2 regions of the Micromonospora chersina genome follow, and region 2 is predicted to be linked to the other one. Evidence: riboswitches for the same ligand, from Rfam matches in the RefSeq annotation. Region 2 holds a riboswitch; the other holds the start of a gene.
What was found. Region 2 has a riboswitch for cyclic di-AMP ahead of GA0070603_RS19390 (C40 family peptidase). Riboswitches for the same ligand answer to the same signal wherever they lie in the genome.
Positions count from the first base shown of each region.

Region 1: linked by a shared signal. The riboswitch ahead of GA0070603_RS17100 (coiled-coil domain-containing protein) and the one ahead of GA0070603_RS19390 (C40 family peptidase) in region 2 are both predicted to bind cyclic di-AMP.

Region 1 covers NZ_FMIB01000002.1:3,696,727-3,711,435, forward strand. Annotated here, with positions in the region: gene GA0070603_RS17010 (YciI family protein) at 1-47, shown strand, start outside; gene GA0070603_RS17015 (RNA polymerase sigma factor) at 44-1,288, shown strand; gene GA0070603_RS17020 (dihydrofolate reductase family protein) at 1,318-2,046, shown strand; gene GA0070603_RS17025 (hypothetical protein) at 1,943-2,377, opposite strand; gene GA0070603_RS17030 (hypothetical protein) at 2,386-2,820, opposite strand; gene GA0070603_RS17035 (EndoU domain-containing protein) at 2,847-3,356, opposite strand; gene GA0070603_RS17040 (WXG100-like domain-containing protein) at 3,364-3,858, opposite strand; gene GA0070603_RS17045 (hypothetical protein) at 3,861-4,184, opposite strand; gene GA0070603_RS17050 (YbaB/EbfC family nucleoid-associated protein) at 4,184-4,609, opposite strand; gene GA0070603_RS17055 (hypothetical protein) at 4,696-5,193, opposite strand; gene GA0070603_RS17060 (CsbD family protein) at 5,325-5,498, opposite strand; gene GA0070603_RS17065 (heavy metal translocating P-type ATPase) at 5,632-7,887, opposite strand; gene GA0070603_RS17070 (DUF8832 domain-containing protein) at 7,902-8,882, opposite strand; gene GA0070603_RS17075 (heavy-metal-associated domain-containing protein) at 8,919-9,128, opposite strand; gene GA0070603_RS17080 (metal-sensitive transcriptional regulator) at 9,283-9,582, shown strand; gene GA0070603_RS17085 (DUF305 domain-containing protein) at 9,627-10,253, opposite strand; gene GA0070603_RS17090 (DUF6153 family protein) at 10,339-10,761, opposite strand; gene GA0070603_RS17095 (YibE/F family protein) at 10,959-12,284, shown strand; cyclic di-AMP (ydaO/yuaA leader) riboswitch at 12,439-12,569, shown strand; gene GA0070603_RS17100 (coiled-coil domain-containing protein) at 12,574-13,593, shown strand; gene GA0070603_RS17105 (carbonic anhydrase) at 13,657-14,325, opposite strand; gene GA0070603_RS17110 (helix-turn-helix transcriptional regulator) at 14,543-14,709, shown strand, end outside.
Region 2 covers NZ_FMIB01000002.1:4,156,627-4,171,335, forward strand. Annotated here, with positions in the region: gene GA0070603_RS19310 (LysR family transcriptional regulator) at 1-292, opposite strand, end outside; gene GA0070603_RS19315 (DUF1801 domain-containing protein) at 406-762, shown strand; gene GA0070603_RS19320 (VOC family protein) at 759-1,145, shown strand; gene GA0070603_RS19325 (aldo/keto reductase) at 1,213-2,211, shown strand; gene GA0070603_RS19330 (GNAT family N-acetyltransferase) at 2,211-2,699, shown strand; gene GA0070603_RS19335 (DUF899 family protein) at 2,769-3,500, shown strand; gene GA0070603_RS19340 (DUF4111 domain-containing protein) at 3,521-4,297, shown strand; gene GA0070603_RS19345 (VOC family protein) at 4,389-4,769, shown strand; gene GA0070603_RS19350 (hypothetical protein) at 4,868-5,710, shown strand; gene GA0070603_RS19355 (MOSC domain-containing protein) at 5,717-6,364, opposite strand; gene GA0070603_RS19360 (WapI family immunity protein) at 6,601-7,119, opposite strand; gene GA0070603_RS31545 (hypothetical protein) at 7,679-7,849, shown strand; tRNA gene GA0070603_RS19370 (tRNA-Gly) at 8,080-8,153, opposite strand; gene GA0070603_RS19375 (zinc metalloprotease) at 8,395-9,378, shown strand; gene GA0070603_RS19380 (pyridoxamine 5'-phosphate oxidase family protein) at 9,448-9,993, opposite strand; gene dcd (dCTP deaminase) at 10,072-10,650, shown strand; gene GA0070603_RS19390 (C40 family peptidase) at 10,722-11,759, opposite strand; cyclic di-AMP (ydaO/yuaA leader) riboswitch at 11,771-11,908, opposite strand; gene GA0070603_RS19395 (N-acetylmuramoyl-L-alanine amidase) at 12,150-14,144, shown strand; gene GA0070603_RS19400 (C40 family peptidase) at 14,208-14,709, opposite strand, start outside.

The sequences.
Region 1 (14,709 bases), 460 kb from region 2:
TGCTGGAGGTGCGGCCGGTGATGGAGCAGGCCGGGACGGAGATGTGACCGACCGGGCGGTCGAGGACCTGCTGCGCGCCCTCGCGCCGCAGGTCCTCGGCGTGCTCGTCCGCCGGCACGGCCAGTTCTACGCGTGCGAGGACGCCGTCCAGGAGGCGCTGCTCGCCGCCGCCACCCAGTGGCCGGAGCAGGGCCTGCCGGAGCATCCCCGCTCCTGGCTGGTCACCGTGGCGACCCGCCGGCTCACCGACGAGTGGCGCAGCGAGCGGGCCCGCCGGGACCGGGAGGTCGCGGTGGCGGTCCGGGAACCGGCGTACGCGGCGGTCGCCCCGCCCGCCGACGAGGAGCCGCCCAGTGGGGACGACACCCTGAAGCTGCTCTTCCTCTGCTGCCATCCGGCACTCACGGTCAGCGCCCAGGTGGCGCTCACCCTGCGGGCGGTGGGCGGGTTGAGCACCGCCGAGATCGCCCGGGCGTACCTGGTGCCCGAGGCCACGATGAGCCAGCGGATCCGCCGGGCCAAGCAGCGGATCGAGGCGGCCGGGGCCCGGTTCGACATGCCCTCGGCGGCCGACCGCGACGCCCGGCTGCGCGCCGTGCTGCACGTCCTCTACCTGGTCTTCAACGAGGGGTACACCGCCTCCAGCGGTGCCGAACTGCACCGGGCCGAGTTGACCGGGGAGGCGATCCGGCTGGCCCGGGAGCTGCGCCGGCTGCTCCCCGACGACGGCGAGGTGGCCGGGCTGCTGGCCCTCATGCTGCTCACCGACGCGCACCGGGCGGCGCGTACCGGCCCGGGTGGCGAGCTGGTGCCGCTGACCGAGCAGGACCGCACCCGCTGGGACCGGGCCGGGATCGCCGAGGGCGTGGCCCTGGTGACCGAGGCGCTGACCTGGTCGGCGCCCGGCCCGTACCAGGTGCAGGCGGCCATCGCCGCGGTGCACGCCGAGGCGCCCACCGCTGCCGACACCGACTGGCGGCAGATCGTCGCGCTGTACCGGCTGCTGGCCCGGCTGGCGCCCAACCCGATGGTCACCCTCAACCAGGCCGCCGCGGTGGCCATGGTGGACGGTCCCCGGGCCGGGCTCGCCCTGCTGGCGCCGCTGGACGCCGACGAGCGGACCGCCGGCCACCACCGGCTGGCCGCCGTCCGCGCCCACCTCCTCGAACTGGCCGGCGACCGGGACGACGCCCGGACCGCCTACCTGGCCGCCGCCCGGGCCACCACCAGCCTTCCCGAGCGGCACTACCTGGAGGTACGCGCCGCGCGGCTCGCCACCGACCGATGAGTTACGCCGGCCGGGACAGTCCACCTCGCATGGGAGAGGTCACCAGTCAGATGTCGGTGTCGCTGGACGGGTACGTCGCGGCGCCGGGGCAGAGCCGGCAGGACCCGCTCGGCCGGGGCGGCCTGCGGCTGCACGAGTGGTTGTTCGCCAGCGAGAGCTGGCGCGAGCGGCACGGGCTGGCCGGCGGGGACCGGAACGTCGACGCCGAGGTGGTCGACGAGGTCACGGCGGGAGTCGGCGCGTACGTGATGGGGCGCCGCATGTTCGGCGGCGGCGAGGGCGGGTGGGACCTGGACTGGACCGGCTGGTGGGGTGACGAGCCGCCGTGGCGGGTCCCGGTCTTCGTGCTGACCCACCACCCGCGCGAGCCGCTGGTGATGCGGGGCGGCACCGAGTTCCACTTCGTCACCGACGGCATCGAGGCGGCGCTGGCGCGGGCCCGCGCGGCGGCCGGCGACCTCGACGTGGCCGTGGCGGGCGGGGGCGGGACGGTGCGCCAGTACCTGGCGGCCGGGCTGCTCGACTCGCTGTGGCTGCACGTGGTGCCGATCGTCCTGGGCGGCGGCACGCCCCTCTTCGACGGCCCCGTCGACGCGGTGTGGGAACCGGTCAAGGTGGTCCCCGCCCCCACGGTCACCCACATCCACTACCGGGTCAGAACAGCCGGCCCCGGTACGGATGCGACCGCTTCCACGTCTCCTCCCACTGAAGCAGCTCCGCCTGCCAGAGCGGAAGCTCAGGATGGTAGTCCCGGATGAGATGGAGACTGTCCGGGCGACTGGAGAGGAACGCCCAGTACGCCTCAACCGCCTCGCGCAGTTCGTCGAGGGAATACCGGCCCTTCTCGCCCGCCACCCATTGGTTCTCGAAGTCGATGCCGTCGCTGGTCAGCGTGACGTCGTACTTGTCGCTGCTCCACTCCTCGAACGGATGCCGACCGTGGGAAACGTCGTCGATCATCGCCAGCGCGTCGAGACAGGCCGCATGGTAGATCGAGACGTCGGTGATCAGCCAGGCACCGAGAGCCCGGTATCGCTGGTCGGCGACGTGGAACAGGGGCAGCCGGTACTGGTCGACCGAGAAGGTCATGCCGACGCTCAGAACAACCGCCCCCGATAGGGGTGCGGGCGCTTCCACGTTTCCTCCCAGAGCAGCAGGTCGGCCTGCCACTGGGGCAGGTCCGGGTGATACTCCCGGATCAGATGGGTTCGCTCCGGCATGCTCACCAGAAAGCGCCAGTACCGCTCCAGCACCTCACGGATCTCCGGGACTGGGTACTCGCCGTGCTGAAACTCCAACCACTGGTTCTGGAGCGACACCCGTTCGGGCGTGAAGTGGACATCGAACTTGTCGCTGCTCCACTCCTCGAACGGCTGCCGACCGTGGGAAACATCGTCGATCATCGCCAGCGCGTCCAGGCAGACGCGGAAGTAGATGGAGATGTCGGTGGTCAGCCACACTCCCAGCGCCTCGTAACGTTCGTCGTCCACCTGGTACAGCGGCAGCTTGAACTGGTCGATCGAGAACGTCATCGAACTCACGGATTACCTCCGGGTTGTCACACGACAGGCCAGCCGTGCTTCAGTGCGCCTGTTTGCGGATGGTAGTAGCCCTCGATCGTCAGATTGCGGTACGTGCCGCGCCACGTGCCGTTGGGCAGACGTTGTGCGTTACGGAACGCGCCACTGATGGCCGCGTCCACCTCCGCCGGGGTCCAGTGGTCCGGGAAGAAGGAGCTCACTCCCTGGTTACCGCCCTTCGGCTTCCAGGTGCCGGCCGGCGGGTTGACGGTCGGGTCGAAGTACTCCGGTTGGGCGGTGTAGGCCCGGGTCCGGGGATCCCGCTGTATGGTGCCGGGCTTGAGCCTGCGACCCGGGAAGTCCTGCCCGCCGGGTCGGTAGTGGTAGCCGGAGCCGGTTGCCATGCCGGGGCGCTCGTGACCGAGAAACACGTGGTCGCGTGAGTGGGCCGTCATACGGCCCGGACGGTTGCGCTTGTTGGCGCGCCTCAAATACTGAAGCGCGGCGCGCATCAGGCGGCCGCCGGCCTTCCCCGATCCCTTGGCCATCAGCCGGTCACCCGTCGATCAGTTTCCAGATGACCTCTTGGACGAGGTTGCCGACGATGGTCCGGGCCAGCTGCTGGAAGATCGGGATCTCCAGGAGCGAGGCCCCGAAGGTGACCGCCGCCGTCGCGACCGCCTGGGCGATCTGGATGGCCAGGACGACGAGTTGCACGATCACGGCGATCTTCAGGGCGAGCACGATCGCGCCGCAGATGATCAGCCCGGTGCCGGTGAGCACCGCGGCCGTCACCCCGTCGCGCAGGCTGTCGGCGGGGCTGTCCTCCCGGTTCCACCAGGACTGGAAGGCGGTGATGTCCTGGCCCGAGTGACTGGACCAGACGGTGGCGGCCCCGGTGTTCGCCTCGGCCACGACGCCGGACAGGGTGCCGGAGAAACGGATCCAGGCGTTGCCCATCTCGAAGAGCTTGACCTCGTCGGCCTCCGGCCACGTGTAGCCGAGGATGCCGAGCAGCGAGCGCAGTTCGCCGGGCAGTTCGAGGCCCACCGTCAGCCTCCCAGCGCCTGTCGCAGCCCGTCGAAGCCCTGCTTGATGGCGGCCTCGATCCCGGCGTAGCGAACGGCCATGTCGGTGAGGTCGGTGCCGGCGGCGGCGATCTCCTCCAGGGCGGTGTCGAAGCATTCGAAGGCGAACGCGGAGACCTCGTCGTGAGCGGCGCCGATCAGAGATCCGATGTCGTCGGAGCCCCAGGGCCGGCCGAAGGCGGCCAACTCGGCCTGGAATGCCGTCATGGCCTCGCTGAACCGGACGGCCACGTCGCCCAGGGCGCGGCCGGAGCCGCCCAGCCCGTCCGGGTCGACCTCGATGGCCATCACCGGCCGCCCTGGCCGGACAGCCGGTCCTGGGCCTGGACCAGCGCGTCAGTGAAGGTGGTGAGCTGCCGGCCGGCGTCCTCCTGGATCCGGCGCAGTTGCTCGCCGAGGGAGCTGAGGTCGACCTGGCCGGGAACGGCGGCGGTCGCCTTCTCCTGGAGGTCGGCGAGGGCCGCGTTGACCGCCGTGCTGATCTCCTCGGCCAGGGATTCGCTCGGCAGCCGCATCACCCGGGGGTCGAGGGTCAGCGCGGTGACCCGCCCGGGCGGACCGGCCGTCACCCGGACCAGGCCGTCGGCCGCCTCGCCGACGCCCTCCGGCGGAGCGGGCGCCTCGCCGTCGGCGCCGGCGGTGAACCGCCCCAGCGCGGACATGGTCTCGGACAGCACGCGGCCGAGGCCGGACGGATCGACGGGCTGGGCCATGGGCGTAGCTCCTCCGGGTCGAGGTCGCTTCGCATCCTACGAACTGGCCGCCACGAATGTGACCCCTGGTGAGTCACTGTGGACTGTCAGGCGCGGCACTCCCGGGTGAGCCGCTGCGGGATCTCGACGAAGCTGGAGCCGAGCCACTTCACCGGGGCCGACGAGTTCGCCCCGGCCTCGATCCGCCGGGCGGCGTCGCCGACCAGCGCCTTGATCTCCGGGTCCTCGGCCCGGGCGGCCTGCCCGCGTACGTCGTCGGCCAGGTCGGCCAGGTCGGCCTTGACCTGGTCGTTGATCTGCTCGGGGGTGAGCTGGCGGCGGGTCGCGGCCGCGGAGTCGGCGGCGATCTCCTTGCTCTTCGCGATGATCAGCTTGTCGACCGCGGCGCAGACGGCGGCGGTGTTCGCGGCGGTGACCGGTGACGGCGTGGCGGTGGCCGCGGGAGGGGCGGTGGCGCTGGGCACGGCGGTGGCGCTGGGCGCCGCGGTCGGCTCGGCGGCCGGCTCCTCGGTGGACTGGCAGGCCGCGGCGAGCGCGGTCATCGTCACGAGGGCGGCGGCGCGGATCGCGGTGGTACCGGACATCGTTCTCCCGTGTGGTGGGCGGCCGTCGGTCCGGCCGGAGCGGGCGGTGACGACGCGCGGCGGCCGGGCCACCCCCGCGCGCAGCACGCCGGGCCGGCAGGGCTGCCGGCCCGGCGGAGCGTACGGCGTGCTCAGCTCTTGAAGGCGTCCTTGATCTTCTCGCCGGCCTGCTTCAGGTTGGCGGCGGCCTGGTCGTTGCGGCCCTCGGCCTCGAGGCGCTCGTCGTCGGTGGCCCGGCCGACGCCCTCCTTGACCTTGCCGGCGGTGTTCTCGGTCGCGTTGTCGATCTTGTCGTCGATACCCATGGGAACCTCCACTCAGCAGTTCCTGACGAAGTGGAGGTACCCCGGCCGCCACCCGCTCAACCGCACCTTCATCACACCGGGTGAACCGACGTGCCGCCGGACCCGGAGTCCGGGACCGGCGGCACGCGGCTGGTCAGCCGACCGGGCGGAAGCCGCGCAGCCGGAGGCTGTTGGCCACCACGAAAACCGACGAGAAGGCCATCGCGGCGCCCGCGATCATCGGGTTGAGCAGGCCGGCGGCGGCCAGCGGCAGGGCGGCCAGGTTGTAGGCGAAGGCCCAGAACAGGTTGCCCTTGATGATCGCGAGGGTCCGCCGGGAGAGCCGGATGGCGTCCACGGCGGCCATGAGGTCGCCCCGGACCAGGGTCAGGTCGGACGCTTCGATGGCCACGTCGGTGCCCGTGCCCATGGCCAGCCCCAGGTCGGCCCGGGCCAGCGCGGCGGCGTCGTTGATCCCGTCGCCGACCATGGCCACGGTCCGCCCCTCGCCCTGGAGCCGCTCGACCACGTCCACCTTGTCGGCCGGCAGCACCTCGGCGATCACCTCGTCGATGCCGACCTCGGCGGCCACCGCCTTCGCCACGGTGGCGTTGTCGCCGGTGAGCAGCACCGGGGCCAGCCCCAGCTCGCGCAGCCGGGCGACCGCCTCCCGGCTGGTCGGCTTCACCACGTCGGCCACGGCGAGGACGCCACGGGCCCGCCCGTCCCAGCCGGCCAGGACCGCCGTCCGGCCGGCGGCCTCCGCGCCGGTCGCCGCCCGCGCGACCTCCTCGGGTACGTCGAGACCGCGCCCGCGCAGCAGCCGGAGCCGCCCGACCACCACCTCGCGGCCGTCCACCGCGCCGGTCACGCCGAGGCCCTCGGCGTTGGCGAAGCCGGTGACGGCGGGCAGCGGTCCCGCCTCGGCGGCGCCGTCGGCGACGGCCCGGGCGATCGGGTGCTCGGAGGCGGCCTCCAGCGCGCCGGCCAGCCGGAGAAGTTCGGCGGCGTCCTCGCCCTCGGCGGGCAGCACGTCGACAAGGGTCATCTTCCCGGTGGTCACGGTGCCGGTCTTGTCCAGCACCACGGTGTCGACCTGGCGGGTGGACTCCAGCACCTCCGGCCCCTTGATCAGGATGCCGAGCTGGGCACCCCGCCCGGTGCCGACCAGCAGCGCCGTCGGCGTGGCGAGCCCCAGCGCGCAGGGGCAGGCGATGATCAGCACCGCCACCGCGGCGGTGAACGCGGCGGTCGTCCCGGAGCCGGTGCCGAGCCACCAGCCCAGCGTGCCGGCGGCCAGCGCGATCACGATCGGCACGAAGACCCCGGAGATCCGGTCGGCGAGCCGCTGCACGGCCGCCTTGCCGGTCTGCGCCTGCTCCACCAGCTTCGCCATCTGGGCGAGCTGGGTGTCCCCGCCAACCCGGGTGGCCCGGACGACCAGCCGGCCGCCGGCGTTCACGGTGGCGCCGACCACGGTGTCGCCCGGCCCCACCTCGACCGGCACGGACTCGCCGGTCAGCATGCTGGCGTCGACCGCCGAGGTGCCCTCCTCCACCACGCCGTCGGTGGCGACCTTCTCGCCCGGGCGGACCACGAACCGGTCCCCGACCACGAGCTGGTCCACCGGGATCCGGGTCTCCTGCCCGCCGCGCACCACCGCGACGTCCTTGGCGCCCAGCTCCAGCAGGGCGCGCAGGGCGGCGCCGGCGGTCCGCTTGGACCGGGCCTCGAAGTAGCGGCCGGCGAGGATGAACACGGTCACCCCGGCCGCGGCCTCCAGGTAGATGTTGCCGGCCCCGTCGGTGCGGGTGATGTCCAGCCGGAACGGGTGGGTCATCCCGGGCATCCCGGCGTCGCCGAGGAAGAGGGCCCAGAGCGACCAGCCGAACGCGGCCAAGGTGCCGAGCGAGACCAGGGTGTCCATGGTCGCCGCGCCGTGCCGCAGGTTGATCCAGGCGGCCCGGTGGAACGGCAGCCCGCCGTAGACGACCACCGGGGCGGCCAGGGTCAGCGACAGCCACTGCCAGTAGTCGAACTGCCAGGCCGGCACCATGGCCAGCACGATCACCGGCACGGTCAGCGCCACCGACACCCACAGCCGGGTACGCAGCCCGTGCAGCTCGTCCACCGGCTCGGCGGTCGCCTCGGCCCCCGCCTGGCGGGGCGGCGGCGGGACGACGGCCGTGTAGCCGGTCTTCTCGACGGTGGCGATCAGGTCGTCCGGGGTGACCTCGTCGGCGTACCGGACGCTGGCCTTCTCGGTGGCGTAGTTGACCGTGGCCTCGACGCCGTCCATCCGGTTGAGCTTCTTCTCGATCCGGGCGGCGCAGGAGGCGCACGTCATGCCGCCGATCGCGAGTTCGATCATGTTCGGCGCGACCGGCAGGGACTTCGCGGTCGATGTCATCGCGGCACCTTCTGTCAACTGTGCCCGTGCCCCGGGGTGCCGTGGTCGGCGTCCGGGGTCGGTGCGGTCGTGGGGGCCGGCGCGGCGGACGCCGGAGCGGCCTGGTCACCGGCCACCACGGTGAACTCCGCGGTGTGCACCGCGTCGCCGTGCCGGAAGTCCAGGTAGAGACGGTACGTGCCGGCCGACGGCACCTCGGCGGCGAAGGTCACCGCCGGCCCGGCCGGGGTCCGCCCGTCGCCGGGCGCGCCCTCCGGGTGCACGTGCAGGTACGCGAGGTCGCCCTGGCGCAGCGCCACCAGGTGCCCGTACGCCCCCAGGTAGGGCTGGAGGTCGGTGACGGGCCGGCCGTCCCGGCTGACGGTCAGGGTGAGTTGGCTGGTCCGGCCGGGCTCCGGGGTGCCGGTGAGGGTGACCGTGTAGCCGTCGACGGTGGTGCTGGTCGCCGGCGCGGGCAGCGGCCGGGCGTCCAGCGCGCCGGGGACGGTGACGTCGACCCCGAGGGTGAGCGGCTCCCCGCCGGTCGGGGTGAAGTCGGCGAACGCCCGCCAGACGCCGGGACCGGCGAGCGGTGAGGCGACCCGCCAGGTGCCGTCGGCGGCCAGCTCCGGGTGGACGTGCCGGAAGCCGGAGAGGTCGCGGCGGGCGACGATCAGGTGCATGCGCTTGTCGTGCGCCACGTCGTAGCGGGTGACGGGCCGGCCGTCGGGGCCGGTGATGCGGAAGGCGAACTCGCCAGCCGGCGCGGTGACCGGCTGGAGGGTGTAGCCGCGCTCGGAGACGAGCAGCCCGCCGGGCAGGTGGGCGGTGGCGGTGGCGCCGTGGCCGCCGTCACCGTGGTCGGCTCCGGCGGAGTCGTGGCCGGCGTCGGTGGCGTCGTGGCGGGTCTCGGCGGCCGGGGTGACGGGGCCGGCCGCGTGACCGACCCCGTACGCCGTGCCGAACACCGCCGCGAGGCCGAGGGCGAAGCCGCTCAGTTTCGTCGCCGTGTTCATCGTGGTACCTCGGTTTCTACGGGTCTTCCGGACCCGTCACGCCCCGACGAGGTCGTAACCGGCCTCGTCCACGGCGGCGCGGACGGTGTCCGTGTCCAACGGGCTCTCACTGGTGACGGTGACCCGGCCGGAGGCCAGGTCGACCTGGACGTCGGTGACGCCCGGCAGCGCGCTCACCTCGGTGCTGACCGAGTTGACGCAGTGCCCGCAGGTCATGCCCTGCACCTGGTACGTGGTGGTGACCATCGCGCATCTCCCCTTCCTGCCACCTCCGATCCTATACCCCCAGGGGGTAAGCGGAAGGGAGACGGCTGCCACTTTTCGTACCGTTACCCGGTGGGGGTATCGGCCACGAACAGGACCGTACCATACCCCCGAGGGGTACGCTATCCTTGATGTCATGACCGCACCGACGACCCCGACCCGGGGCTACACCGCCAGCAAGGACCAGCTGCTCGCGCGGCTCCGCCGCATCGAGGGCCAGGTCCGCGGCATCGAGAAGATGGTCGAGGACGACCGCTACTGCATCGACGTGCTGACCCAGATCTCCGCCATCCAGGCCGCGCTGGACAAGGTCGGCCTCGGCCTGCTGGACGGGCACGCCCGGCACTGCATGCACGAGGGCGCCGCCGAGGGCCGCGCCGACGAGATGGCCACCGAGATGATGGCCGCCGTCGGCCGCCTCATGAAGCGCGGCTGACCGGGCCGGGTGCCCCGCCACCGGCGAGGCACCCGACACGTGGCTCAGAGCCGGTCGAGCATCTTCCTCATGGCGTCGATCTCGCCCTGCTGGGCGGTGACGATCTGCCGGGCCAGCGCCGTGGCGTCCGGGTGGGCGCCGCGGGTGATCTCCTCCCTCGCCATGGTGATGGCGCCCTCATGGTGGGCGATCATCATGGTGAGGAACTGCCTGTCGAAGTCGGTGCCCGACGCCGCCCTCAGCTTCGCCAGGTCGGCCTCGGACATCATCCCGGGCATGCCGTGGTCCATCCCCGGCATCCCGTGCCCGGCGCTCATCGAGGGCGCCGGCCGGCCCCACGCGGCGAGCCAGCCGCGCATGGTGGCGATCTCCGGCCCCTGGGCCGCCCTGATCTGCCCGGCCAGCTTCCTCACCTCCGGGTCGGCCGCCCGGGTCTCCGCCAGCTCGGACATCTCCACGGCCTGCTGGTGGTGCGGGATCATCATCTGGGCGAACATCACGTCGGCGGCGTCGAACGAGGCCGAGGCGCCCGCGGCGGGCGTGGCGGTGCCGGCCGCGCCCGGCATGTCGTGGCCGGCCGTCGGATCGTCGCCACAGGCGGCCAGGGCCAGAGCGACGGTGACGCTCGCGCCGGCCAGAGCGGCGCGGCGCGCGATGGTACGAGTGAACACGAGTGTGCCTTTCGAGTGTCGGAACGTACGCAGCGGACGGCGGACGCGGGGCACCGGTGGTCCGGTCCCCTCGCGTCGAGGCGTCCTATCTGCGCAGCACCGACGTCGTCGCCAGGCGCAGCCCGAAGGCCCGGGGCGGCGGGGCGCGCGGGCCGGCGGGGTGCCGGAGCGGGCCGCCGGCCGCCGCGACGGCGGACCGTGACCCGGTCCGCAGCAGCACGACGACCAGCAGCGCGACGGCGAACGCGCCGAGCACCGCCAGGCAGACGCTCCACCCGGACGGATCCGCGCCCGGGTCGCCCGGCGGCAGGGCGCGTGCGGTGCAGCGGTCGCCCTCGCAGTCCGCCACCATGGCGAGCGCTGCGGAGTGCCCGGCCGGATGCCCCGCCGGCTGTCCGGACGGGGAGTGCGCGCCGTGGCCCAGGGTGTGCATGGCGGTCAGCCCGACAAGCGTGCAGACGAGCAGCAGGAGCCGGACCCACCGTCCGGTCGCCGCCGTGCCCGCCATGCCACCACGGTAACCGGCCGCTCGGGTACGCCCCGGGGGAACCGCCGCGGCACCGTGTCCCGGGGCGTCTCCGACCCGCCTGGCTACCATTCCGGGGCGACGACCCGGCCGCGCCCGTCCCGCGGCGCACCGGCCGGTCCGGCGAACCGGCCGGCCCGGAGACACGAATCCCGTTGCGAATCGTTGGGAGAGACGCCATGGGCGCCGACCACACCCGTCCCGCTCCGTCGGCCCCACCGGGGGTACGGCGGATCCTGGTCGCCACGGTGGTGCCGCTCTTCCTGATCACCGTGGTGGCCGCGCTGGTGCTCTGGCCCCGGCAGGACCGGGAAGCGGCGGACGCCCCGGCACTGCCCCGCTACCACGGCACGGTGACCCGGGTGGTGACCGTGCCCTGCCCGCCGACCCCGGAGGCGCCGGAGGGGAGCCCCGGCGGTTCGGCCGGGCCGTGCGGGACGGTGACCGTCGCCGCCGAGCAGGGCCCGGACGCCGGGCGGCAGGTCGAGACTCCGGTGCCCTCCGGCCCGGGCGCGCCCCGGGTCGAGGTCGGCGACGAGGTGATCCTGGTCGAGCTGATCGACCCGGCCGACCCGGCGGTGAAGAGCTACAACATCGCCGAGCACCAGCGAGGCACGCCGCTGGTCTGGCTGGCGGTGCTCTTCGCCGTGGCGATCGTGGCGTTCGGCAGGTGGCGCGGGCTGGCCGCGCTCGGCGGGCTGGTGGCGAGTTTCGCCATCCTGCTCGGCTTCGTGCTGCCCGGGATCGGCGCCGGCCAGCCGCCGCTGCTCGTGGCGATCGTGGGCGCCGCGCTGATCATGTTCGTGGTGCTCTACCTGACGCACGGGGTCACCGCGCAGACCTCGGTGGCCGTGCTCGGCACGCTCGGCAGCCTGGTGCTGACAGGTGTGCTCGGCACCCTGGCCACGGCCGCCACCCACCTCACCGGATTCGGCAGCGAGGACGCGACCACCCTGTCGATGTTCCAGGGCGACGTCGACCTGCACGGCCTGCTGCTCGCCGGCATCGTCATCGGCTCGCTGGGCGTGCTGGACGACGTCACGGTCACCCAGGCGGCCACTGTCACCGAGTTGGCCCACGCCAACCCGGCGCTGTCCCGCCGGCACCTCTACCGGGCGGCCACCCGGGTGGGCCGCGCGCACATCGCCTCCACCGTCAACACCATCGTGCTGGCGTACGCGGGCGCCTCGCTGCCGCTGCTGCTCCTGCTCGTCGCCGACTCCCGGCCGGTGAGCCAGATCCTGACGAGCGAGTTCCTGGCCCAGGAGATCGTCCGCAGCGCGGTGGCCACGCTCGGCCTGATCGCCGCCGTACCGCTGACCACCGGACTGGCCGCGGTGGTCACCACCGCCGGGCGGCGCGGGACCACCGAGGGCCCGGCCGACCCTCCCGCGCCCCGGCCGCCGGCCGGGCGGGACGAGGCGCTGGAGGCGCTCGGCGGGGCGCCCGGGCAGCGGGCCGGCGGGTGGCCCGGCGGCGACAGGAACACGGAGGCCGCATGGTGACACTCCGCAGCGTGATGACGGATTCCAAACGCGATCCTGGTCACGCACGGCGAGGACGAATTCTCGCTATTGGTCGGCTTCCGGACGTAGAACACCGGGAGGACTCTCGGGTAACCTCGCTGCCGGTCACCGCCGAAGGCGCGCACCGGCGCCAGCGGTGCCGCCGCCCAATCGCCCGCGGGCGAGCCGGGGAACCAGGTACATGGGGTGAATCCGCGCGAGCGGTAGGGGCCACTTCCGTCCCGAACCCGTCAGCTAACCCGGTCGGCGGCCGACGGAAGGGAACACTGTGACGGCACCCCTGCGGCGCTGGCTGACCCCCGTGGTGGCCGTCGTGGCCGCGCTCACCGTGCTGGTGGGGCCGACCCCGGCGACGGCCGCTCCGAGCACCCCCACCCCCTCGGGGCACTCCGAGGACGACGACGACCCCCTCATCACCGAGGCCATCGACGCCGCCAACCGGGCCTACCTCCAGGCCAAGGCGAAGCTGGACAAGTCGCGCAAGCGCCAGCTCCAGCTCGCCCTCGAGGTGAAGGCCGCGCAGAGCGAATTCGACGCGCTCAGCCCGCAGGTGGCCCAGATGGCCGCGCAGTCCTACCGCACCGGCCGGATGGGCGCCATGGCCATGCTGCTGGACAGCAGCACGCCCGACTCGTTCGTCCGGCGGGCGGCCGCCCTCGACGAGCTGAACCTGATGAACGCGCAGAAGCTCGCCGCCATCAACGCCGCGAAGAACCGCGCCGAGCAGGCCAAGATCGCGCTCGACATCGAGGTGCGCGAGCAGGAGAAGCAGAAGAACGCGATGGCCCGCGAGAAGGCCGAGACGGAGAAGGCGCTGCAACTGGTCGGCGGCATCGGCTTCACCGGCGGCCTGGTCTCGGCCACCTCACCGGTCGCCCGGGTCGGCCCCGGCCGGACCGCCGACGGCGACTGGAAGCCGGAGTCGTGCAGCGAGAACGACCCGACCACCTCGGGCTGCATCACCCCGCGCACACTGCACGCGTACAAGGAGGTGAAGCGGGCCGGCTTCAACCGCTTCGTGGGCTGCTACCGCCCGGGCGGGCCGTGGGAGCACCCCAAGGGCCGCGCCTGCGACTGGTCGCTCCAGAACAGCGGCTTCTCCCCGTGGCGGACCAAGGACCAGCGGATGTACGGCAACAACGTCGCCGCCTTCCTCATCCGCAACGCCGACCGGCTCGGCATCTACTACGTGATCTGGAACCGGCAGATCTGGTTCCCGGCCACCGGCTGGAAGTCCTACAGCGGACCCTCCAACCACACCGACCACGTGCACATGTCGCTGCTCTGACGACGTACGCCGAGAGGGGCCGGTCCGCGATGCGGGCCGGCCCCTCGACGTTCGGCGGATCGTTCAGCCGGCGAGCGCCGGGTCGGCGGGCGCGGCCGGGGCCGGCACCGGCGTGACCGGCGCGGTGGCCGGAATCTGGGCCACGATGCGCGCCTCGCCGGCGCTCAGCCGGTACGCCATGCCGACGATCGTGCACGCGCCGGCGTCCACCCGCTCGGCCAGCACGGCGGACCGGGCCACCAGGGCCTCGACGGTCTGCGCGATGTGGATGTCGATGATGGCGTCCAGGTCCTCCACGCCGTCCCGGCCGGCCCGGAGCAGGCTGGGCGCGACGGCGTCCACCACGGCGCCGAGGTGCCCGGCCGGCGAGGTGCCGGTGCGGACCGCCTCGCGGGCGGCCTGGACCGCGCCGCACGAGTCGTGGCCGAGCACCACCACGAGCGGGGTGCCCAGCACGGTCACCGCGTACTCGACGCTGCCGAGCACCTCGGGGCCGGCGGTGTGCCCGGCGGTGCGGACCACGAAGAGGTCACCGAGGCCGCGGTCGAAGATGATCTCGGCGGCGAGCCGGGAGTCGGAGCAGCCGACGATCACCGCGAACGGGTGCTGCCCGTCGGCGACCGCCGCCCGGTGTCCGGCGTCCTGGTTCGGATGACGCGGGACACCGGTGACGAACCGCCGGTTACCGGCCTGGAGTTCGGCGAGCGCCTGTTCGGGAGTGGTCGGCGGCATCCATCCTCACCTCGTCCTCGGGCGAAAAAGACCTGGTCAGCCGGCCGGCGACGGAGGCGGCCTCGGGACCAACCGTCACACGCAGTCCAAGGTACGTCAAGATTTACGTGATACGCGTTTCATACGTTGCGCCGCCCTTGACGGCGGCCCGGAACCCGGCCTCGCCCCGCACGCACGGACCGGGGCAGAACCGAGAGGCGCGGGAAAGGGCCATACCATGACGACCATGGCGACGACACCAGGCGAGAACGGGAGCGGCCGGAACTGGACCTTCCTCACCAATCACGGCCACGTGCTGCTGGCCATCGCGCGCAACCCCACGGCGCGGCTGCGGGACGTGGCCGAGGAGGTGGGGGTGACCGAGCGGGCCGCCCAGGCGATCGT
Region 2 (14,709 bases):
ACGCCACCCGCAGCTCGCCGGCCAGCCCGCGCCCGGCGTCGACGGCGCGCTGGACGGCGTCCTCGATGCCGGCCACCAGCGGGCGCAGTTCCTCGGCCAGGCGGGCGCCGATCGGGGTGAGCCGGACGACCCGGCTGGTCCGCTCGAAGAGCGGCGCGCCGATCCGGCGTTCCAGCTTCCGCACCACGTGGCTGATCCGCCCGGTGGTCACCCGCAGCCGCTCGGCGGTACGCCCGAAGTGCAGCTCCTCGGCGAGGGTCAGGAACGTCTCGATCTCGTACCGCTCCAGCACCGCCGGCCCCCATCGTTGAATCGTGGTCAACGATCGTAGCCCGATCGCGTCTTGGTCCGGACGGCGCCGCGGACGAGTGTTGAGGGCGTTCCCACCGCACTCTGGAGGACCACATGGATCCCGTCACCACCTATCTGACCGGCCTCGACGCGCCGATGCGCGAGACCGGCGAGAAGCTGCGTTCCGTCATCGAGGCCGCGCTGCCGGAGGCCACCGGCGCGATGTGGCACGGCCACCCGGTCTGGGGGCTCGGCGACCGGCCCGGCAAGACCCCGGTCTGCCTGGTCAAGGCGTACCCCGCGTACGTCACCTTCGGGCTGTGGCGGGGGCAGGACGTCGCGGACGACTCCGGGCGGCTCGTCCCGGGCGCGCGCCGGATGGCCTCGGTGAAGCTGCGCACCGTCGCCGAGATCGACCCGGAGCTGTTCACCCGCTGGCTGCGCGAGGCGTACGCGCTGGAGACCCGGTGAGCGCCGTGCGGGTGACCGGCTTCGACCACCTGGTCCTCGCCGTCACCGACGTCGAACGGTCCCTGAGCTTCTACTGCGACACCCTCGGCCTGGCACCGGTACGCGTCGACCGCTGGCGCGCCGGCGAGGTGCCCTTCCCCTCGGTACGCGTCAACGCCGACACCATCATCGACCTGGTCCGCGGCGAGCCGGGCGGGTCGAACGTCGACCACTTCTGCCTCGTGGTCGAGCCGCTCGACTGGGCGGAGGTGGTGGAGTCGGGAGTGTTCACCGTGCTGACCGGACCGGTGCCACGATTCGGGGCGCGGGGCACTGCCACCTCGATCTACGTACGCGACCCGGACGGCAACACCGTCGAACTGCGCTGGTACCCGGGGTCTTGACTTCGAGCCCGCTCGAAGCCGGAGAGTGGCAACCGGTGACAGCACGAGCGGGAGCGGGGAGCGGATCATGAAGCGCACGTTGGGACGGAGCGGGATCGAGGTCAGCGCGCTGGGCATGGGCTGCTGGGCGATCGGCGGCCCGTACGCCGGTGGCGCCAACCAGTACGGGTGGGGCCGGGTCGACGACGCCGAGTCGACCCGGGCCATCCACCGGGCCCTCGACCTCGGCGTCACCTTCTTCGACACGGCGAGCAGCTACGGCGCCGGGCACAGCGAGGTCGTGCTCGGGCGGGCGCTCGGCGCCGACCGCGACCGGGTGGTGATCGCCACGAAGTGGGGGTTCACCTTCGACGAGCGGACCCGGGAGGCGCTCGGCACGGACAGCAGCGTCGCGTACCTGCGCAACTGCCTGGACGGCTCGCTGCGGCGGCTGGGGACCGACCACGTCGACCTCTACCAGCTCCACCTCGGCGACCTGCCGGTCGCGGAGGCCCTGGACCTGGTCGAGCCACTGGAAGAGCTGGTCGCCGCCGGCAAGATCCGGGCGTACGGCTGGAGCACCGACGACCCGGAACGCGCGGCGGCCTTCGCCGCCGCCGGCCCGCACTGCACCGCGGTGCAGCACGACATGTCGGTGCTGGCCGACCGGCCCGCCATGATCGAACTGTGCGAGCGGGCCGGGCTGGCCAGCATCAACCGGGGGCCGCTCGCCATGGGCCTGCTCAGCGGCAAGTACGCCGACGGCCGCACGGTGGCCCGGGACGACGTGCGGTCGCAGAGCTACGACTGGATGACGTACTTCCGCGACGGGGCGGGGGCACCCGAGTGGCTGGCCCGGGTGGAGGCCCTGCGGGAGGTGTTCGCCACCGGCGGCCGTACGCCCACCCAGGGCGCGCTGGCCTGGCTCTGGGCACGCAGCGCGACCACCGTCCCGATCCCGGGATTTCGTACCGTCGCCCAGGTCGAGCAGAACGCCGGCGCGCTCGCCCTCGGCCCGCTGCGGCCGGACGAGTTCGCCGCCGTCGAGGATCTCCTCGCCGACCTCCGCGTTGCTACGGTCGGCTGATGCCCACACTCGAACGACTCGGCCCTCTTCATGCCCCGGCGTTGCTCCGCTTCGAGCGGGTGAACCGGGAGTACTTCGCCCGGTTCGTGCCGGACCGGGGCGACGACTACTTCGACGAGTTCGCCGACCGGCTCGCGGGCCTGCTGAGGGAGCAGGAGGCCGGCGAGTGCCACTTCCACGTCCTGGTCGACGAGGACGGCACGGTGCTGGGCCGGTTCAACCTGGTCGACGTGGCCGACGGCAGCGCCGAACTGGGCTACCGCGTGGCCGAGCGGGCCACCGGGCGCGGCGTGGCCCGCGAGGGCGTACGTCGAGTCTGCGCCCTGGCCCGCGACGAGTACGGGCTGCGCCGCCTGGTCGCGTCGGCCGCGCTGGCGAACCCGGCGTCCCTGGCGGTCCTCCGGCGGACCGGATTCGTGCCGGTCGAGGAGGTGCTGATCGGCGGCCAGCCCTGCCTGCGGCACGTCCTCGACCTCACTTCCGGGTGACCGATGAGAATCGTCCGGCGGGCAGGTCCATAAGGTGACCGATTCGGACGCCTGAAGGAGACCGCCCCGATGACGACTTCCACCCAGCGCACCGCCCTGCCGCCGATCGTCGACCGGGAGACCTGGCGGCGCGAACGTGACCACCTGCTGGCCCGGGAGAAGGCCCACACCCGCGAGGGCGACGCCATCGCGGCCGCCCGGCGCCGGCTGCCCATGACACCCGTGCCGCCCGTCACCGTGCAGGGCCCCGCCGGGGAGACGCCGCTGCTGGAGGTCTTCGAGGGCCGCCGGATGCTGATGGCCTACTTCCACATGTGGCACGACGGCAAGCCGTACGAGGACCAGTGCGAGGGATGCACCTTCGCGACCTGCCACATGGAGAGGCTGGACTACCTGCACGCCCGGGACGTCACGTACGCGGTGTTCTGCCAGGGCTCCTACGCCGACAGCGCCCCGTTCGCGGAGTTCATGGGCTACCGCTTCCCCTGGTACTCGGCGCGGGACTCCGACCCGGCCCTGGTGGACGGCCGCGGCTTCGGGTTCATCGCCTGCTACCTGCGCGACGACGAGAACCGGATCTACGAGACCTACTGGACCACCGGGCGCGGCGTCGAGGCGTTGACGACCAGCTACCACGCCCTCGACCTCACCGTGTACGGCCGGCAGGAGAAATGGGAGGACTCACCGGAGGGGTGGCCGACGGTCAGCGGGCACCAGTGGCGTCTCGACGGCCGCCCGATCGCGCAGTGGAGCCGCCCGGGTGTCACGGCCGCGACCGGAGCCTCCTGCTGCGGGGATTGATCCCGGCTACCGTCAGCGGGGTGATCGAGGAGCTGACCCGGCGGTACCTGCACGCGGTCGACCGGGCGCTGCCCGGCTATGTGCGGGCGCTCTACGTCGTCGAGTCAGCCGCCCTCGGCGCCTGGCAGCCCGGCGCCAGCGACGTCGACACGGTCATCCTGACCTCGCGCCCACCGACCCGCGACGATCTGGCCCAGCTCGCGCGGATCCACGCCGGCATGCCCCGGTCACCCCACTTCGACGGCGTCTACCTCGAACCCGCCCTGGCCCGGTCCTGGCCGGCGGACGGCCGGGCCGTCCCGTTCGTGGTCGACGGCGAGTTCAGGACCGGCGCGCCCTGCGGCGAGCTGAGCCCCGCCCTCTGGCTCACCCTGCGGCACCACGGCATCCCGGTACGCGGCCCGGCCGTCGACGAGCTGGGAATACGGGTCGACCCGGAGCGGCTCCGCCGGTACAACCTCGACAACCTGCGCGAGTACTGGCAGGCCAGGGCGGCCACCTTCCCGGCGGAACTCGCCGGTGTGTCGCCGGACACCCCCATGGACGGGGGGCTCGTGAGCTGGTTCGTGCTGGGACCCGCGCGGCTGCACCACACGCTGGCCCACGGCGACATCATCTCCAAGGCCGCGGCCGGCGAATATCTCGCGGGCCTGTTCCCCGAGTACGCCGACCTCGCGCGACGGGCCGTCAGCTGGCGTGCGGGCGAAGCGGAGCGGTTCACCGCGACCGACCTGATCGCCGCGGTCGACAGCGTCAACGCGGTCGCCGACGACGCCTGGAGCCGCTTCGGCGACTGAGCCCGGCGAAGAAAAAGCCTTAACACCTGGTCACCCCGCCCGGTACGGTCTCGCACCGGCAGTTCCCACGCTGAGAGTAGGTTTCGCTCAAATGGCATGTCGTATCAGTGAACTCGTGCTCAAGTGCCGCGACCCCGAGGTGCTGGCGCGGTTCTGGTGCGAGGTCCTGGACTTCGTGGAGCTCGATCGCGAAGCGGAAGGCTGCATCGAGATCGGCCCGCGCGAGGGGTTCGGCGGCCCGCAGCCGACGATCTTCCTCATCCGCAACGACGAGCCGAAGAACGGGCCTGCCCGGCTGCACATCGACGTCAACGCCACCGACCGCGATCAGGACGCCGAGCTCGAGCGTCTCCTGGCCGCCGGGGCCAAACTCGTCGACATCGGTCAGCCCGCGGATGCGTCCTGGCACGTCCTCGCTGACCCGGAAGGCAACGAATTCTGCCTGCTCAGGCGCCGCCTCAGCCCGCTCTGACGGCGGTGTAGGCCCGTCACACGAGACTGGTGCCGGTCCCCGGTCGGCTCCCCGTTCGGGGGCTTCGCGCACCGCCGGCTCGTGTCACGATCTCGGCCATGCGTCTGTCGTTCGGCTTGCTCGTCGCATCCGTCGCGGCCGGCCTGCTCTCGGTTGCGGCGGCGCTGCTCGCCATGCCGGCCTCCTCGCTGCAGTTCGGCCTGGCCATGCTGCTCGCACTGCTCGGTCATGTGCTGGCCAGCCGGGGTGGGCGCCGCGTGAGGTGGGCCGTCGCCGCCGGTATCGGGCTTCTTGCCGTGGTGGCGGCGATGAGACTGTTCTGGTATCAGGAGCAGGTCGATGAGACAGGCTGGCTGGCCTACGGGACGGGGGCGAAGGCGGCCCTGTTGGCGCGTTGGCGGGAGTTGATCGACCGGGAGAGGCTCGCCGCGCTGGGTCTGGCGCTCGGGGTTCTCGGGCTCGCGGCCGGTGTGTTGGCCTTACCGGCTCGCGGCAGGCGGCAGGGTGTGGCGACCGCAGTCCTCGCGCTGCTGTTCTTCGCCTGGCTCGGGCTGAGTTTCGCGCGGGAGTTCGGCCGCTATCCGCTGCTCGACCTGCTCGGGACGGTGTGGCCGGCGCTGCTCGCTGCCCTCGTGGCCATGGGGGCACTCGCGCTGTCCGGGTGGCGGGCCGACCGGCGCTGGCTGCTCCCGGTGGGGTTGGTCCTGCTGTCACTCGGAGCGGTCAACGCATACGCGGATCTCGCGGCGGCGTGGTCAGGCTGGTGGGTGATGTCCAGGCCCGCCGACGGCGCCTTCCTGCAGGTGGGGGTGGCGGTGAGCACCTCATCGCAGGACTTCCCTCAGCTGTCGCAGGCCGTTGAGGTCGCGGTCGCGCTCGCCGGTGTGCAACTGGTGGCCGTCGGCGCATTGCGCAGCTCCCGCGAGGCCGGCGCCTCATAGGTGGCCTCAGGGACACCGCCGGCGGACCAGTTCCCTTTCTTCCTCAGGCAGTGCCTCGGCGGCCAGCAGTTGCGGCAACAGTTCCGGCTCGAGGGTCATCGCGCGGAAGACGAGTTCGACGGTCACCTGGTGGGCGGGCCGGTACATGATCTCGACGGGGTCGCTGGCCCGGACCTGGCCGGGCTCGATCACACGCAGGTACGCGCCCGGCAACGCGGCCTCCGTGAACCGCTTGATCCAGCCGTGCTCTTGCAGCCAGCCCTGGAAGGTCGCACAGGGAATCCGTGGGCAGGACACCTCCAGGACGACATCCGGCCCGATCCGCCAGCGTTCGCCGATCAACGCGCGATTGACATCGACGCCAACGGTCGTCAGGTTCTCACCGAAGCCACCGTTCGTGAGCGACCGGTCCAACTCGGCTTCCCAGCGGTCGAGATCCTCGCGGGCGTACGCGTAGACGGCCTGGTCGGGACCGCCGTGGTGCTTCACGTCGTAGACGCGGTCGCCCGCGAGACCGACTTCGCCGGTGCCCTTCGGGCCGGGGGCGGCGACAGCCACCGGGCCGGAAACAGGGCGCTTGTCGATTCCTGTCGCGCTGAGCTTCTTCCATGGATTGGGTCGTGGCTTGCCCACATTGACGGACAGAAGCTTCATGGCAGGCAAGGTAGGACCGGTCGCCCGCCGAAGCGACCCATTTCCCGGCCCCCGCCGGCGGCTGATCCTCAGCGCACCGGGCTCCAAACGGTGCTTGCGACACTGCTCGATGACCATGACGAGGCGGTACGCAAGGGCGCCGACAGCCTGCTCAGCGCGCTCCCCGGTGCTCTCTAGGGCTCAACGCAGCGGATCCGCGGGACTGGCCGCCATCTCGGGCGGAAATTCGGCAACGTCTAGCAAGGTGACCTTGGCGGCGTCCTCGTGGGGAAAGGTTGGATTTCGATCCGCCATCGTTGAGCTGCTGAGAGCAGGTCAGCGGTGCTGACGTCAAGGGTGATGAAGTATGCGTGGTAGTCGGGCCAGTCGTGATGTGGATTCCACGGGGGCATGCTCTCGTGGGAGAAGTGGGCGCGTACGCGGGCCCGGGCCGGGTTGGCATCTTCGAGGCTGAAGGCCAGGTTGGGCTCGATGAAGGAGAGCAGGGCTCGGGCCGGCGGCGCGACGGGCGTCGGTGTCACGTCGCCCGCACCTACGCCGGCCAGCCAGACAGCGAGCATCTCCGCCTCGTCAGTCGTCAAGCAGGGCTGAACGAAGCTCCACTCGCGGCCGTCGGCGATGCGGACACGACAGCTGACGACGAGCCACTCATCCCGATCATCCTCCTCGTCTTCCCGAACGAGGTCAGTGGCGTCGAGTTGGTATCCCTCGGGCCGAAGTTCGAGATATCCGCCGTCACGGGAGATCAGCTTCACCGGAGCAGAGTCTCACGCACTGCGCGGTCAGTCAGCCCGCGGCCTGACCCGCCGCCAGCCAGACCGTGATCAATGGGGTCGAGTCGACGCAGCCCGATCGAATACGGTGGGCGAGTTGGAGGCCGACCCATCGGAGCGATTGTTTGTCCGACGAGCCAGACGCCGAGCCGTACCTCCCCAGCCGGGATCCGATGATCGTGCCCTGGTACCTGACGTGGGCGGAGGTGGATCCGGCCCGACAGCCGTTCGACCCGGACACCGCCCCGGCCGTCATCCGGTCACTGCCGCCCTCCGCCGCCGTCCCCACCCGGCCACCCGGCCGGTCGGGCAGACCGGAGGTGTACAGCTGGGGGCAGCAGCAGGGCACCCGGTGGGCGGATGAGATGAGCTTCGCGATCGTCGGTCACTACGGGCACTGGGCGTCAGGCTGGCGGTGGGGTGTCGGCGAGGCCGACTTCGGCGGCGGTCCCGTCCATGCCTGGTGCTGCCCCACCGACAGCATGGGTGACCCGGAACAGACGCTCAGCGTGGTCACCGAGGCGCTGGTCGAGTGGCGGGGGTGGCTGGAGGAACTGGCCGAACGCTTCGACCGGTTCCGCCGTCACTCGCCGCCGATCCCGCCGACCCGGCCACCTGGGAGCGGGCAGCTTTCCACCTACTCGCCGTGGTGGTCGACCGCACCTGCGCCGACGGCGCCTGGGAGTGGCACTGCCGGCAGGTGTTCGGCTGATTCCTCGGGCTTGCGGGCCTACCGGCCGAGCGGCACAAGCCGCTGCTCGACCGGTCGATCGACGGTCGCTTCGACACCTTCGTCGCCCCGTCGAACCTGCTGATCCAGGACGTCGCCGAACGATTCGGCCGGGCCGTGACCGGGACAGCCGCAGAGCGTGCCGGCGTACGGAGCGATGGCAACGAATGAGGCCCCAGCCAGGAAACCTGTCCTGAGCTGGGGCCTCATGCTGGAGCGGGTGACGGGAATCGAACCCGCACTGTCAGCTTGGGAAGCTGATGTTCTGCCATTGAACTACACCCGCAGGCGGCACCACTGTACCTGAGGCCACCGCCTCCCTGCACCCAGGTACCCCCGCAGCCCGATCACGCGTCGCAACCGGACCGAAACGATCTTGTCATCGTCGACCGCCGGTCAGCAGCGGAAAGTTTCACCACGGCAACATATGGCCGTTCTCAAATCCTTCGATCGGATGTAACGTCTCCCACACGTTTCCGACCCGGCGTGACATACCCCCTGTCATGCCGTTCGAAAGAGGTGGGCCCATGGGACTGCGTCCCAACCTGCTGACCCGGCGTACCGCCGGCGTCGCGTCGACGACCCTCGCGCTGCTGCTCAGCACCGCCGCCGTGGGCGTCGTCCCCGCTGCTTCGGCCTTCTCGGCCGCCCCCGACGCGTCCTGCGTCGGGCCCGCTGACGTCCACTCGGACGCGCGGGTCAAGAAGGGTGGCACGGCCAAGCTGGACCCGAACGAGCTGACCGCCAAGCAGGTCCGTGAGCGCGACGCCGACCTGGCCGCGGCGCTGCGGGAGCGGGCGAACTTCCGCGCCGGCGCCGGGGCCACCACGCTCGCCACGGTGACCATCCCCGTCGTCGTCCACGTCATCCAGCGGGACAGCACCCGGGCCGGCGGCAACATCCCGGACTCGATGGTGACCCAGCAGATCGACGTGTTGAACAAGGCGTACGCCGGTGCCACCGGCGGCGCCCCGACCGCCTTCAGCTTCCAGCTCACCAAGGTGCACCACGTCACCAACGCCGCCTGGTACCCGATCGTGCAGGGTTCCTCGGCCGAGCGCTCGATGAAGACCTCGCTGCGTGAGGGCGGCAAGAACACGCTCAACCTCTACCTGGGCGAGCTGAGCGACGACCTGCTCGGCTGGGCCACCTTCCCGCAGCGCAAGCTGAGCAGCATGGACGGCGTGGTCGCGCTGAGCGAGTCGCTGCCGGGCGGCACGGCGACCAACTACAACCAGGGCGACACCGGCACCCACGAGGTCGGCCACTGGCTGAACCTCTACCACACCTTCCAGGGTGGCTGCTCGGGCTCGGGCGACAGCGTCTCCGACACCCCGGCCGAGGCCTCGCCGGCCTTCGAGTGCCCGACCGGCCGCGACACCTGCACCACCGCCGGCCTGGACCCGATCACCAACTTCATGGACTACACCTACGACTCGTGCATGTACCAGTTCACCCCTGGTCAGGCGAGCCGCATGCTGACCGCGTGGAACGCCTACCGCGCGGCCTGACCGTCCCGCACCACACGCCGGTGCCGGTCCCGTCCTCGGACGGGACCGGCACCGGTTTTCCGTGCGGGTTCAGGCCGCCGGGCGGCGGGTGTCGAAGCCGTGCCGGCCGCGCCGGCCCTCGGGGGCGAGCGGGTCACGCCGAGCCGCGGCGCCGGCCCCCGGGTCGAGCCAGACGCGCACCTCGGGCCGGCCGCCGCCGGGCCGCGTCACCTGGTCGCGCCGGGTCAGCATCGCCACGTCGACGGTGAACTCGAACAGCCGCCAGTCGCCCTGCGGCGCGGCCCGGCCGATCCGGGCCACCCGGGCCACGGTCGCCGGGTCGGTCACGGGGCGGGCCCGGCCGGCCACGTAGGCCTCGTCGTCGCTCTCCTCCGGCGGGAAGGAGTGCAGCGCGAAGCGGCCGTCACGTTCGAGGTCGCGGCGCTTGGGCGAGTCGATGACGAAGCACCAGAGCCCGTCGTCGGTGATGACCGGGGAGACCGGGTGCACCCGCGGGCCGCCGTCGGCGCGGACCGTGGCGAGGTAGCCGAAACCCGGCCCGTACTGCTGCAACAGGAGGCGGATCTCGTCGGCGAGGCGGGGCTCGTCGGCGGCGAATTCGGACCAGGAAGCCATGCGGACATTCTATCGAACAGGTGTACGAAGATGTAGTCCGACACGCAGGTCACCCGTACCGGTCGCTATGGTGTTCCGATGCTGCTCTCCGACCGCGACCTGGTCTCCGAGATCAAGGCGGGCACGCTCGCGCTGGAGCCCTTCGAGCCCACGCTGGTGCAACCGTCCAGCATCGACGTACGTCTGGACCGGCTGTTCCGGGTCTTCAACAACCATCTCTACACGCACATCGACCCGTCCGTGCAACAGGACGACCTCACCTCGATGGTGGAGGTGGCCGAGGGCCAGCCGTTCGTGCTGCACCCGGGCGAGTTCGTGCTCGCCTCCACACTGGAGGTGATCTCGCTCGGCGACCAGCTCGCCGGGCGCCTGGAGGGCAAGTCCAGCCTGGGCCGGCTCGGCCTGCTGACCCACTCCACGGCCGGCTTCATCGACCCGGGCTTCTCCGGCCACGTCACGCTGGAGCTGTCCAACGTGGCGAACCTGCCGATCACGCTCTGGCCGGGCATGAAGATCGGCCAGCTCTGCATCTTCCGGCTCTCCTCGCCGGCCGAGCACCCGTACGGCTCGGCCGTCTACGGCTCCCGCTACCAGGGCCAGCGCGGCCCCACCCCGAGCCGGTCCTGGCAGAACTGGCGCACCTGGCCGACCCGCTGACTCATCGACCGGCTGTTAGGAGGGGTCCCTTCCTATACCGGAGGCGTTAAGAAGGGGCCCCTCCTTGCACATCAGCCCGGGCGACCGTAGCTGTTGATCTGGCCGTCGTCGACGCGCTTCATCGTGATCGGCTTACCGGACTGGGAGGCGTGCACCACCCAGCCGTCACCGACGTACATGGCGACGTGGTGCAGGTCGCTGTAGTAGAAGACGAGGTCGCCGGCACGCAGCTCGCTCCGGCTCACCCGCCTGGTCACGTCGTGCTGCTGCCGCGCGTTGTGCGGCAGCGAGACGCCGGCCTTGGCCCAGGCCGCCATGGTGAGGCCGGAGCAGTCGTAGTGATCCGGGCCGGCGGCGCCCCAGACGTAGATCTTGCCGATCTGGGCACAGGCGAACTTGACCGCGACGCCGGCCGGGCCACCGGGGTAGCCGGCGGGGCAGGGGGCCGGGCGCAGCGGACCGCCACCGCCGCTGCCGTAGACCTTGAGCCGGAGCTTCTGGAGCTTGACGATCTCGGCGTCGATCTGCTTCTTCTTCGCCGCGAGCTGCGCCTCGGTGCGTGCCAGCTCGCCGATCATCTGGTCCAGCGGCTGCTTCTTGGCGGCCAGCTGGTCGCGCAGCTCGGCGACGGTCCGCACCTGCGCCTGCTGGCGGTTCGCGAAGCGGTCGAGCAGTGCGAGGCCGTCCACCAGCTCACTCGGGGAGCGGCTGCCCAGCAGCGCGTTGACGGTGGAGAGGTTGTTGTCGCCCTTGTACGCGTCGGCGGCGAGGCCGCCCACCTGGCCGAGTGCGGCGTCCACCCGGGCCTGGAGCGGGGCGATCTGCTTGGCGAGCGCGTCGGCCTGCTTGCGCTTGGCGGCGAGCTGCTCGCGGGTGGCGTTGACCTGTTCGATGATCGGTTCGAGCTTGTTCCAGTCCTGGTCGATCTGGCGCTCGATCTCGGTGACCGACGGTTCGGCGTGGGCCGCCGTGGCGCCGCCGGTCAGGACGACGGCGGTGCCGGCCAGGGCGGCGAGGACGGTGGTGAAGCGGGACCAGCGGGAACGCGGCGCAGCCGTCGACCGGTCGACCGACCGGCCCGACGGTGGCCGCGGGGCATGGTGTGCCACCGGGCTTCCGTACTCCTTCTTCGTGCCCGCCTACCGAGTTAGCTGACGGGTTCGGGCGGGAAGGGAGCCGCCCTACCGCAGTGGCTGCGGATTCACCCCAGGTACCTGGGTCCCCGGCTCGCCCGGAGGCGACTCGGCGGTGTCGGACCGTCACCACCCGGGTTGGACGGTGAAACTGGCGGCCGACGATTGACCAGAGTAGAGATGACCGTTACCGATCCGCAACCCAAGTCGCCGTGACACTCCGTACCCGAAGGTTTTTTTCACGGCAGATTACCTGTCGGAAAGGTATTGACCTGGGGGGTGTGCGGGGCGAGGGTGAGGACGCAGTGACCCCCATCCCTGTCTGGAGGTTCGATGCACCTCTCACCCCCGCCGTCGGGCAGACGGATGCTGCTGGCAGCCGCCGTCGCGGCGGCCACCGCGCTTGTGGCCACCGGTCCGGTGGCCGCGGAACCGCTCACCCAACCCGCCACCGACCGCCAGGAGCAGTACGCCGCCGCCGCGGCGGAGTACGGCGTGCCGCAGAGCGTCCTGCTCGGCGTCTCGTACCTGGAATCGCGTTGGGACACCCACCCGGGCCAGCCGAGCACCAGCGGCGGCTACGGCCCGATGCATCTCACCGACGCCCAGCACGTCCTCTCGACGCCGGCCAGCGGCCACGTCGACGAGGACGAGGACCCGCGGGGCGACGACTCGCGCCCGCTCACCCTCGACCCGGCCATCGCGTCGGCGCCGGCGGAGGACGTGCTGCCGCAGGCGTCCCTGCAGACGGTCGACGCCGCCGCGGCGCTCACCGGCCTCGCCGAGGAGACGCTGCGCACCGACGCGGCCGCGAACATCCGGGGCGGGGCGGCGCTGCTGGCCTCGTACCAGAAGGACCTGGGTGCGCCGGTCGGCGCCGGCACCGACCCGGCGGCCTGGTACGGCGCGGTGGCCCGCTACTCCGGCGCGGACACCGAGGACGCGGCGGCGGCCTTCGCCGACGAGGTCTACGACCAGCTCGGCCTCGGCGCGACCCGGACCACCGACGACGGCCAGCGGGTGACCCTGGCCGCCACCACTGTGACGCCGGACCAGTCCGGGCTGCACAAGCTGGGGCTGCGCCGCGCCGAGCGGCCGGACGGCCTGGAGTGCCCGGTCCGGCTGGCCTGTGAGTGGATCCCCGCCCCCTACGAGCAGCTCAGCGCGGACCCGGGCGACTACGGCAACCACGACCTCGGGAACCGGCCGGCCCAGCAGAAGATCGAGTACATCGTCATCCACGACACCGAGGGCTACTTCCGCCCGAGTGTCGACCTGGTGAAGCGTGCCGACTACCTGGGCTGGCACTACACGCTGCGCTCGGTGGACGGCTACGTCGCCCAGCACATCAAGGCCAAGGACGTCGGCTGGCACGCCGGCAACTGGTACGTCAACGCCAAGTCCATCGGCCTGGAGCACGAGGGCTTCGCGGGTCACGGCACCTGGTACACCGAGGCGATGTACCGGGCGTCGGCCAAGCTGGTCCGTCACCTGGCCCTGCGCTTCCAGATCCCGCTGGACCGGCAGCACATCATCGGCCACGACAACGTGCCCGGCACCACCGCCGGCACCGTGGCCGGGATGCACTGGGACCCGGGCCCGTACTGGGACTGGTCGCACTACTTCGACCTCATGAAGGCGCCATTCCACTCCACCGGCACGCCGCACACCGGCCTGGTCACCATCGACCCGGACTTCGCCACCAACCAGCCCGCCTTCACCGGTTGCAACCAGCAGCCGCCGGGCGTGCCGAAGCCCACGCCGCCGGCCGCGCCGTGCCCGCTGCGCGGCTCCTCGGCGGTCATCCTCCGTACGGCGCCGAGCGCGACCGCCCCGCTGGTCAACGACCTCGGTCTGCGGCCGAACGGCACGCCGGACACCATGTACATCTCCGACCACGGCGCCCGCGCCTCGGCCGGCCAGACGTACGCCCTCGCGGACATCCAGGGCGACTGGACCGCGATCTGGTACCTCAACCAGAAGGCCTGGTTCTACAACCCGGCCTCCGCGCCGACGGCCAAGTGGGCCAACGGCTTCGTGGTGACGCCCAGGGACGGGAAGACCACCATCCCGGTGTACGGGCGCGCCTACCCCGAGCGGGCGGCCTACCCGGCCGGGGTTCCGTACCAGACCATCTCCCCGCTGCAGTACAGCCTCTCGGCGGGCCAGCGGTACGCGGTCGGCGGGGTCCTGCCGGGCGAGTACTACCGCGCGGTCACCTTCGACGGCTCCGCGCCGGGTGACTGGACGGTGATCCGCGGCGAGAACCGGTACGTGCAGATCCAGTTCGGCCACCGCGTGATGTTCGTGAACCTCGACGACGTCCAGGTCCTGCCCGCCTCGGTCGGCGCGCCCGCCTGACCGACCTGACGACGAAGGCCCCCGGTCCGCGTGGACCGGGGGCCTTCGTGCTGCGCGGGCGGATCAGTACGGCCTGCGGAACCCGGCGACCGGCATGGTGTTGATGCTGGACACCTGGACCGGCTTTCCGGTCCGGGGCGCGTGCACCATGATGTTGTTGCCCAGGTAGAGGCCCATGTGGTGCAGGTCGCTGAAGAAGAAGACCAGGTCCCCTGGTCGGGCCTCGGCTCGGGAGACCGCCCGACCCTCGTTCCACTGGGCGCCGGTGAAGTGGGTGAGCGAGATGCCCGCCGCCTTGTAGGCGTACTGGGTGAGACCGGAGCAGTCGAAGGAGTTCGGGCCGGTGGCGCCCCACACGTACGGGTCGCCGACCTGGGCGCACGCCGTCTTGATCGCGGTGCGAGCGGCGCTGCTCACCACACCGTCGATGGCCGGGCAGCCCGCCGGGCGGATCGAGGTCACCGGCAGCATCGCGGTCAGCCGCTTGATCTCGGCGTTGATCTGCTTCTTCTTCGTCTCCAGGTCCGCCTTCTGCTTCAGCTCGGTCGCGATCAGCGCGTCCAGC